DNA from 2 places in the Brucella sp. IR073 genome. Region 2 is predicted to be linked to the other one. Evidence: predicted binding sites of a transcription regulator. Region 2 holds the regulator's gene; the other holds the start of a gene.

Region 1 (4,418 bases), on a different contig from region 2:
TCTGCGCCTTTGTCCATGCGAGCGGCCCGGTCAGCACGACGCCGCTCTGGAAGTCGTATCTTCTAACTATGCCGGTCGGCTCATATTGATGGGGCGCGAGCGCCCGCGACAGCACGCGCAAGCCGAAGGAGCCGGTGTCGAGCATTGCGGCCATCGGCCTGCCATCGCCGATGCGGACAGGAACGGTGAACCGCACATTGCCATCAGGCAGGACATGCGCCGTTATCGGAACGTCGAAGCGCCGGGCGGCAAGGGCCGGCAAAGGCAAGAGCATGAGGGCGGCTGCGATGATAGCCGTCAGGCGGCCCGATCGCGATTGTCTGCGCCCGAATTTCCAGCGAACCGAAGCATTCATCCTGGGGGCACTCCAGCATGGAAGACGAAGCAATAAGCTTTATTTCTGGGGCGTTTTTAGGGCGGGCCAATGGGGGAAGCCCATTACGCAAGGCAGCGAATAGGTGTAAAGGGAGCCGTCCCAAAGGCGGGATTCCCCGCTCCATCCTTACCCGCGCAGGTCCGGTTCCACCTGGCCTGCGTCGCTTCGAATCAGGCATTTTCCCGTGCGCAGTTCACTCTCCGCGAACCCCGAGCTTTCGTCTTCATCGCAGCTTAACGCCTTCCAACTCACGCTCGTCATTCTGGCGCTTGCTTGCGGCGGTTTTGGAATAGGAACCGGGGAATTCGCGATCATGGGGCTGCTGCCCGATGTGGCGCGCAGCTTCGGCGTGACCCTGCCGGAAGCGGGCTATGCCATCAGCGCCTATGCGCTGGGCGTGGTGATCGGCGCGCCTATCATCGCCATGATCGGGGCGGGGCGCTCGCGCCGGACATTGCTGCTGGTCCTGATGGGGGTGTTTGCTGCCGGAAACCTCTTCAGCGCCATCGCTCCGTCTTTCTCCACCTTCATCATTCTGCGCTTTGTGACCGGCTTGCCGCATGGCGCCTATTTCGGTGTCGCCGCGCTGGTGGCCGCTTCGCTGGTGCCGCTCGACAGGCGGGCAAGGGCCGTCGGCTATGTGATGCTGGGCCTGACCGTCGCAACCCTTATCGGCACGCCGGCGATGGCGCTTTTCGGGCAGGTTCTCGACTGGCGCGTCATGTTCTTTTCGGTGGGCGCGATTGGCATCGTCACTATCGTCCTGCTGTTCCTCTATCTGCCGCGCGACACCAGCCAAGGGCGCGCCGGAGTCTTGCGGGAACTCGCTGCCTTTACCCACCCGCAAGTGCTGTTGACCTTGGCGGTGGCGGCAAGCGGTTTCGGCGGGATGTTCTCTATCTTTAGCTATATCGCGGCGACGGCAACGGAAGTCGCCGCGATGCCGGTGGCGATGGTGCCTGTCATCATGGCGTTGTTTGGTCTGGGCATGAATGCAGGCAATCTCGTTGGCACCCGCTTCGCCGACCGTTCGCTGATGGGAACGATCTTTGGAATGCTGCTGTTCAACGTCGCCGTCATGGCCATGTTCGGCCTGACGGCGGCGAGCCCGATTCTGCTATCGCTCGCCGTCTTCCTCGTCGGCTGCACCTTCGCGGCAGGCCCGGCCATCCAGACCCGGCTCATGGATGTGGCGCGGGACGGTCAGACGCTCGCCGCCGCCTCCATGCATTCCGCCTTCAACATTGCCAACGCACTTGGCGCCTGGCTGGGTGGACTGGTGATCGCTCATGGATATGGCTACGCGGCCACCGGCTATGTCGGCGCTGCCCTTTCAGTGCTGGGACTCGGCGTTTTCGCCGTTTCCTATGCCTTGGATAAGAGAAGCCAGGGAGCTTGATCTCGCCTATTGCCGCGCTGCAATTGCCGCTGCCGCGCCGCCAATGCACAGGGCTGCGCCGCGGTTCATAATTTTCAGCGCTTTCGGAGATTGGAAGCTGCGTCGGGCGCGGGCTCCGACCAGCGCGAAAGGATATTGCGTAACCGTCAGGATCACGGCGCTCAGCGCTATGAGTGCGAAGGCGTCGGACCATTGCAGTGTGGCGATGTCGATAACGGTGGGCAGGATCGACACGTAGAAGAGAACCGATTTGGGGTTGCCGACCGTGATCAGAATCCCCGAGAGCAGGCTGCTTCCGCTGCGCTGCGCCATGGCCGGCCCGGCTTCCTCGACCTCCGGCTTGGCGCGCCAGAATTGCACGGCGAGGAAACAGAGATAGGCGACACCTGCCCATTTTATGACGATGAGCAACCCTGTGAAAACCTCCGCCACATAGGCGAGCCCCGCCAGCGCCATCGCAAGATAAAGAAGGTCGCCAATCACCATGCCCGCTGTCAGCCAGGCGGCCGGTTTATAGCCAAAGCGAACCGACTGGGCGACGATGGCGACAATTTGCGGTCCCGGAATGATCGCGGCAATCGCAAGAGCGGTGGAAAAAGCAACGAAGCCTGAAAGTGTCACGCATAGCTCCTGCGTATGGAAGTTTTCGAGCTCCTCCTCGATATGTTTGCGGTACTTTCAATCGCGGTGGAAATCAAGGCGGGCGAGGGACCCGAAAGGCGCCGTCATACGCTTGTGACATGAATCGGCTTTTAGTCATGCCAAATATTGAACCATCAAAAGACGGACGGAGTTGGAGATGGGCAAGCAGGCGGATGACGAGGCGAAGAAATACCGCACGTTGTTCATCTCGGACGTGCATCTGGGATCGAAGGGCGCGAAAGCAGATTTCCTGCTCGATTTCCTGCGCTTTCACGATGCGGAGACCATCTATCTCGTCGGCGACATCGTTGATGGATGGCGGCTGCGGCGCAATTGGCATTGGCCACAGGAGCATAATGACGTGGTGCAGAAGCTCCTGCGCAAGAGCCGCAAGGGCGCCAGCATCATCTATATCGCCGGCAATCACGACGAATTCCTGCGCGATTTTCAGGGCACGCATTTCGGTGGCATCGAGGTGATGGATCGCACGATCCACGAAACCGCGGATGGGCGCAAATTCCTGGTCATCCATGGCGACCAGTTCGATGTGGTGGTGCGTAATGCGCGCTTCATCGCCTATCTCGGCGACTGGGCCTATGACGCGGCCATTGCCTTCAACACAGTCATGAACAAGGTGCGCCGCCTGCTGGGCCTTCGCTACTGGTCGTTCTCGCAATGGGCGAAGTTCCGCGTCAAGAAGGCGGTCAATTTCATCGGCGCGTTTCAGGACATTGTCTCTGAGGAGGCGCGGCGCGCGGGTGTGGACGGCGTCATCTGCGGCCATATTCACCACGCCACGATCGAGACCATTGGCGGCGTCGAATATATCAACACCGGCGATTGGGTGGAGAGTTGCACGGCAGTGGCCGAACATTTCGACGGGACGATGGAGCTGATCTCGTGGACGCATCTCATCGGCGAGAAGGCCGGATTCGCGCCGGTCATCGATCTCCAAGACCGCCGTCCGGCGGCGCGCTCCCTGCCAAGGCCGGCAAACGTGGCTTGATGAAGCGCCTTATCATCGTCACCGACGCCTGGCATCCGCAAGTGAACGGGGTCGTCAGGACGCTGACTCATATGCGCGACCTGATGACGGCGCGCGGCTATGCGGTGACGATCCTATCGCCATCCGATTACCGCTCGATCCCGTGCCCGACTTATCCGGAAATCCGGCTGGCGCTGACTCATCCCGGCGCCGTGCGCGCCGCGCTCGCCAAACTCCAGCCGGCCTATGTGCATATCGCGACCGAAGGGCCGCTCGGCATCATGGCCCGGCGCGCCTGCCTCAAGAATGGCTGGCACTTCACCACCAGTTTCCACACCCGCTTTCCGGAATATCTTTCCGAGCGGTTTCCGGTGGTGCCGCTGTCATGGTCCTACGGGTTTCTGCGGCGCTTTCATAACGCCGCCGCCTGCACGCTGGTGCCGACGCCGTCGATCCGGGACGAGCTTGCCGCGCGCGGCTTTACGCATCTTAAAGTCTGGACGAGGGGCGTCGACCGTGCCTTGTTCAAGCCGCGCGCGCGGGTCGATCTCGGCCTGCCGCATCCGGTCTTTCTTTGCGTCGGGCGTGTTGCGCCGGAAAAGAACCTCCCGGCCTTCCTCTCGCTCGATCTGCCGGGAACGAAGCTGGTCGTCGGCGACGGGCCGGTGCTGGAAGAGATGAAGGCTCGTTTTCCCGATGCCGTCTATGTGGGCAAGAAGGAAGGCAAGGAGCTTGCCCGCTATTATGCCGGGTCGGATGTGTTCGTGTTTCCCAGCCGGACCGACACGTTCGGGCTGGTGCTGCTGGAGGCCATCGCCAGCGGTCTGCCCGTGGCGGCCTTTCCGGTGCCCGGCGCGAAGGACGTGATCGGCGCGACGGGGGCAGGGGTGTTGTCCGAGGACTTACGCGAAGCCTGCCTCGAGGCTTTGAAGATGGGCCGCGTCGATCCCGATGCGGCGCTCAAGGAATTCACCTGGGAGCATTGCGCCGATATTTTTGAGCGGGCGCTGACGCCG
Region 2 (4,418 bases):
TTCCATCGTCTACGGCCTCCTGGGGCTCGCCGTGTTCATCAATTTCTTCGGCCTGCCCCGCTCGGCCTCGCTGGTCGGCGGCCTGGTGCTGACGCTGATGACCCTGCCGACGATCATCATCGCCACCCGCGCTGCGCTGCGCGCTGTGCCGCCCTCAATCCGCGCCGCGGCGCTGGGTCTCGGCGCGTCGAAGACGCAGACGGTTTTCCATCATGTGCTGCCGCTCGCCGCGCCCGGCATCATGACCGGCACCATCATCGGCCTTGCCCATGCGCTGGGCGAAACCGCGCCGCTGCTGCTCATCGGCATGGTCGCTTTCGTCGTCGGCTATCCGACTACGCCGCTCGATCCCTCGACCGCGCTGCCGGTGCAGATTTATATGTGGGCCAATGAGGCGGAGCGTGCCTTTGTCGAGCGCACGTCCGGCGCTATCATCGTGCTGCTCCTGTTCCTCGCGGTCATGAATATTGGTGCCATCATCCTGCGCCGCCGTTTCGAGCGCCGCTGGTAAACCGGGAGATGTGAAGAAATGAACCTGATGACCGAACGATCTCTCGAAAAAGCAGTGGGGGAGAAGATGAACGCTGTCACCGCCAAGAACAAAATGAAGGGCGAGAAGGTTTCCGTCTTCTACGGCGCGAAACAAGCGCTGTTCGACGTCGATCTCGACATTCCCGAGAAGATGGTGACGGCGCTGATCGGCCCCTCCGGCTGCGGCAAGTCCACCTTCCTGCGCTCGCTCAACCGCATGAACGATACGGTCGAGGGCTGCCGCGTGACCGGCAACATCACCCTCGACGGCGAGGATATCTACGATCCGAAGATCGACGTCGTCGAGCTTCGGGCGCGTGTGGGGATGGTCTTCCAGAAGCCCAATCCTTTCCCCAAGTCGATCTATGAGAATGTTGCCTACGGCCCGCGCATTCATGGCCTCGCCAAGAACCGTCACGAGCTGGATGAAATCGTGGAGAGCAGCCTGCGCCGCGCCAGCCTGTTCGAAGAGGTGAAGGATCGTCTGCATGATGCCGGCACCGGCCTTTCCGGGGGCCAGCAGCAGCGCCTCTGCATCGCCCGTGCCATTGCGGTGAGCCCGGAAGTGATTTTGATGGACGAGCCTTGCTCCGCGCTCGACCCCATCGCCACCGCCAAGGTGGAAGAGCTGATCGACGAGCTGCGCCAGAACTACACCATCGTCATCGTGACGCACTCGATGCAGCAGGCGGCTCGCGTGTCGCAGCGCACCGCCATGTTCCACCTGGGCAATCTGGTCGAGGTCGGCGACACCGAGATGATGTTCACGACGCCCAAGGAAAAACGCACCCAGGATTACATCACCGGACGCTTCGGCTGACGGGCTGGTCTGGAAGAAATTGAGGACAAACGAAATGCCATCCCAGCACACAGTCCGCTCCTATGATGAGGAGTTGAAGTTCCTGGCGCACAAGATCGCCGAGATGGGCGGCCATGCCGAGCGCATGGTCGAGCAATCGGTCGAGGCCATCGTCAATGCCGACAACGCGCTCGCGCAGCGCGTCATCTCCGATGACCTGATCCTTGACGCCAGCGAGCGCGAGATCGACGACCGCGCCGTCACCATCATCGCCAAGCGCCAGCCCATGGCCTCGGACCTGCGCGAGATCATCGGCGCCATCCGCATCTCCTCCGATCTGGAGCGCGTCGGCGACCTCGGCAAGAACATTGCCAAGCGCGTCGCCGCCGTGTCGGATACCCGCCAGCCGATCAAGGTCTATCGCGGCCTGCAGACGCTGGCCGAACTGGCGCTGACGCAGCTGAAGGAAGTGCTCGACGCCTTTGCATCGCGCTCGGTCGCCCAGATCAACATCGTGCGCGACCGCGACGACGAGATCGATGCCATGTACACCTCGCTGTTCCGCGAGCTCTTGACCTATATGATGGAAGACCCGCGCAACATCTCGGCCTGCACGCATCTTCTCTTCTGCGCCAAGAACATCGAGCGCATCGGCGACCATGCGACCAATATCGCCGAGACGGTCTATTACATCGTCACCGGCCAGCAGATGCCGCCCGATCGCCCGAAGGAAGATCTGAGCCACGGCATCGTCGTGGACGAGGCGAAGCGGGCTTAACCAGCTCGCACCCTCCCTCCCCGCAAGGGGGAAGGAGGGTGCGAGCCCTGCCCGGTGGGGGTGGCGGGGATGCCTTGGGGGCCGGCATATCCGCTTCGACAAGCATATTCTAATGAGGAACTGCTGAAATGGCCCATGCACCCAAAGTCGCGGTTGTCGAAGACGAGGAGGCGCTGAGCGTCCTCCTGCGTTACAATCTCGAGGCGGAAGGCTATCTGGTCGATACTATCCTGCGCGGGGACGAGGCGGAAATCGCCTTGCGCGAGAATGTGCCTGATCTCCTGATCCTCGACTGGATGCTGCCCGGCGTCTCCGGCATCGAGCTTTGCCGCCGCCTGCGCCAGCGGGTGGAAACGGAGCGCCTGCCGATCATCATGCTGACCGCGCGCGGCGAAGAGAGCGAGCGGGTGCGAGGCCTTGGCGTCGGTGCGGACGATTATGTCGTGAAGCCCTTCTCGACCCCGGAACTGCTCGCCCGCGTCAAGGCGATGCTGCGCCGCGCCAAGCCGAGCCTGCTTTCCCACGTGCTGAAAGTGGGTGACCTCGTGCTCGACCGCGAGCAGCACCGCGTCTACCGCAAGGACCGGGAAATCCGCTTAGGGCCCACGGAATTTCGCCTGCTCGAATATTTCATGATGTCGCCGGGCCGCGTCTTTTCGCGCAGCCAGTTGCTGGACGGTGTCTGGGGGCCGGATATCTATGTCGATGACCGCACGGTGGACGTTCATGTCGGGCGTTTGCGCAAGGCCATCAATACGGGTCGTGCCGTCGATCCGATTCGCACGGTTCGGGGCGCCGGCTACTCGTTCGGGTAGATAATATTGTGGCAAAGCGCCAATAAAGTGAAAGATTTATAAAAAGTAAATATTACTATACTGGTAAGTATTATTAAGAAATAGTTAGGAAAACGGCAGGATATTATGTTTATCCCGCCGTTTTTCTTCGTTGCCATTCTTTGGCCTAAAACATGCGTCCTCATGGCTGCCTTCGTTGAGGTGTCCAAGCATGAGACTGAGCTTTTGAAGAGCGCTGAAAACTGGAAAATCCTGGCCGTGGCCGGTGCGATTATCGCGCCTGTCGTCATGACGGGATGCACGACGTCGAAGGGCAGCGGATCCGGCCAATCGGCCAAGGGAACCGTCTCGCAGTCGAGTGCGTCGGGCTATGGCTATACGGCTGGCGGCAAGAAAACCTACGCCTATACCGCCAAAGACAGGGAATGCCTCAAGCGGGCAATGTATTTCGAATCGAACCGCTCCAGCGAGGATGGCTTTCTCGCGGTCGGAACGGTGGTGATGAACCGCCTGGCCTCCGGCAGATATCCGGACACGATCTGCGGCGTCGTCGGCCAGAAGAACCAGTTTGCGCCCGGCGTGCTCTCCCGCCCGATGAAATCGCTCCCGGAACTCGATGAAGCCGCGGATGCGGTGCTGCGCGGCGAGCGGCACCCCAAGGTGAAGCAGGCCATGTTCTTCCACACGGCCGGGCTGAAATTCCCCTATCGCAACATGCACTATGTACTGGTGGCGGGCGGCAATGCCTTCTATGAGAAGCGCCGCCGCGACGGCTCGCTCGAAACGCCGATCCTCGAGACCCCGCGCCTCATCGCCGCCGCCGATGTGCTGAAGCCGGCAATGCCCGCCTTGGGCCACGAGCGTGCGGTGCCGATTCCTACGGCCTCGCCCGTCGACCGGACGATGGTCGCCAGCATTGCGTCTGACCAGGGCTTCGGCCCCCGCGCCAAGGGGGATCGCGTGACGCGCGCCCCGACGGCACGGGTCGAGACGGTCGCCTGGCAGACCGGCCCCGCCCCGGTGCGCATGGGAACCACCACGACCTCCACGCAAATCGAACTGGGCTATGATTCAGGCCGCAAGCCCATCGACGCGATCGGTGAGTTGCTGCTTAAACAGGACAGGCCTGAGCCGGCGTTTCAGTAGGATAATATCGGCGCACGGAATCGCCGAAGCAATTTGCTTCTTGTTGGAAGCGCTGTCCGCCAACATATGATTGTTACCGCGGTCTCACCCGCACCGGAAACGGCTGATAGATCACCATCGGCGGCCCGAACGGCCGGTAGAACGGTTCGTCGAAGGCCGCGCGGCGGGCTGCCCGCCGGTCGAGATCGAGTTGCAGCAGGCAGTTGGCGAGCGCGTCGGTATTGGGCCGGAAGCCATAGGCGCGGCAGGTCTGGATGTCGGCGGCGCGCCGCTCCTCGGGCGTCATCGTCGTGCATCCGGTAAGCGCGGCGGTGAGAAGGATACCACAGAACGCAAGTTTCTTCATGGGTCGGTCTTTCCTGATCCGCTG

What was found. The regulator PhoB, encoded in region 2, activates phosphate uptake and scavenging genes when phosphate is short. The targets are predictions, from matches to a motif close to TGTCATNNANCTGTCAT.
Region 1: ACOWVG_RS18430 (UDP-2,3-diacylglucosamine diphosphatase) is a predicted target of PhoB. The motif match lies at 2,499-2,515, and genes of this name have one in related genera.

Annotation. Positions count from the first base shown of each region.
Region 1 covers NZ_JBAKHD010000013.1:33,769-38,186, reverse strand. Annotated here, with positions in the region: gene ACOWVG_RS18445 (hypothetical protein) at 1-355, opposite strand, end outside; gene ACOWVG_RS18440 (MFS transporter) at 561-1,775, shown strand; gene ACOWVG_RS18435 (LysE family translocator) at 1,782-2,396, opposite strand; gene ACOWVG_RS18430 (UDP-2,3-diacylglucosamine diphosphatase) at 2,575-3,423, shown strand; gene ACOWVG_RS18425 (glycosyltransferase family 4 protein) at 3,423-4,418, shown strand, end outside.
Region 2 covers NZ_JBAKHD010000002.1:286,554-290,971, reverse strand. Annotated here, with positions in the region: gene pstA (phosphate ABC transporter permease PstA) at 1-511, shown strand, start outside; gene pstB (phosphate ABC transporter ATP-binding protein PstB) at 578-1,351, shown strand; gene phoU (phosphate signaling complex protein PhoU) at 1,386-2,108, shown strand; gene phoB (phosphate regulon transcriptional regulator PhoB) at 2,237-2,923, shown strand; gene ACOWVG_RS05140 (cell wall hydrolase) at 3,086-4,048, shown strand; gene ACOWVG_RS05135 (hypothetical protein) at 4,122-4,394, opposite strand.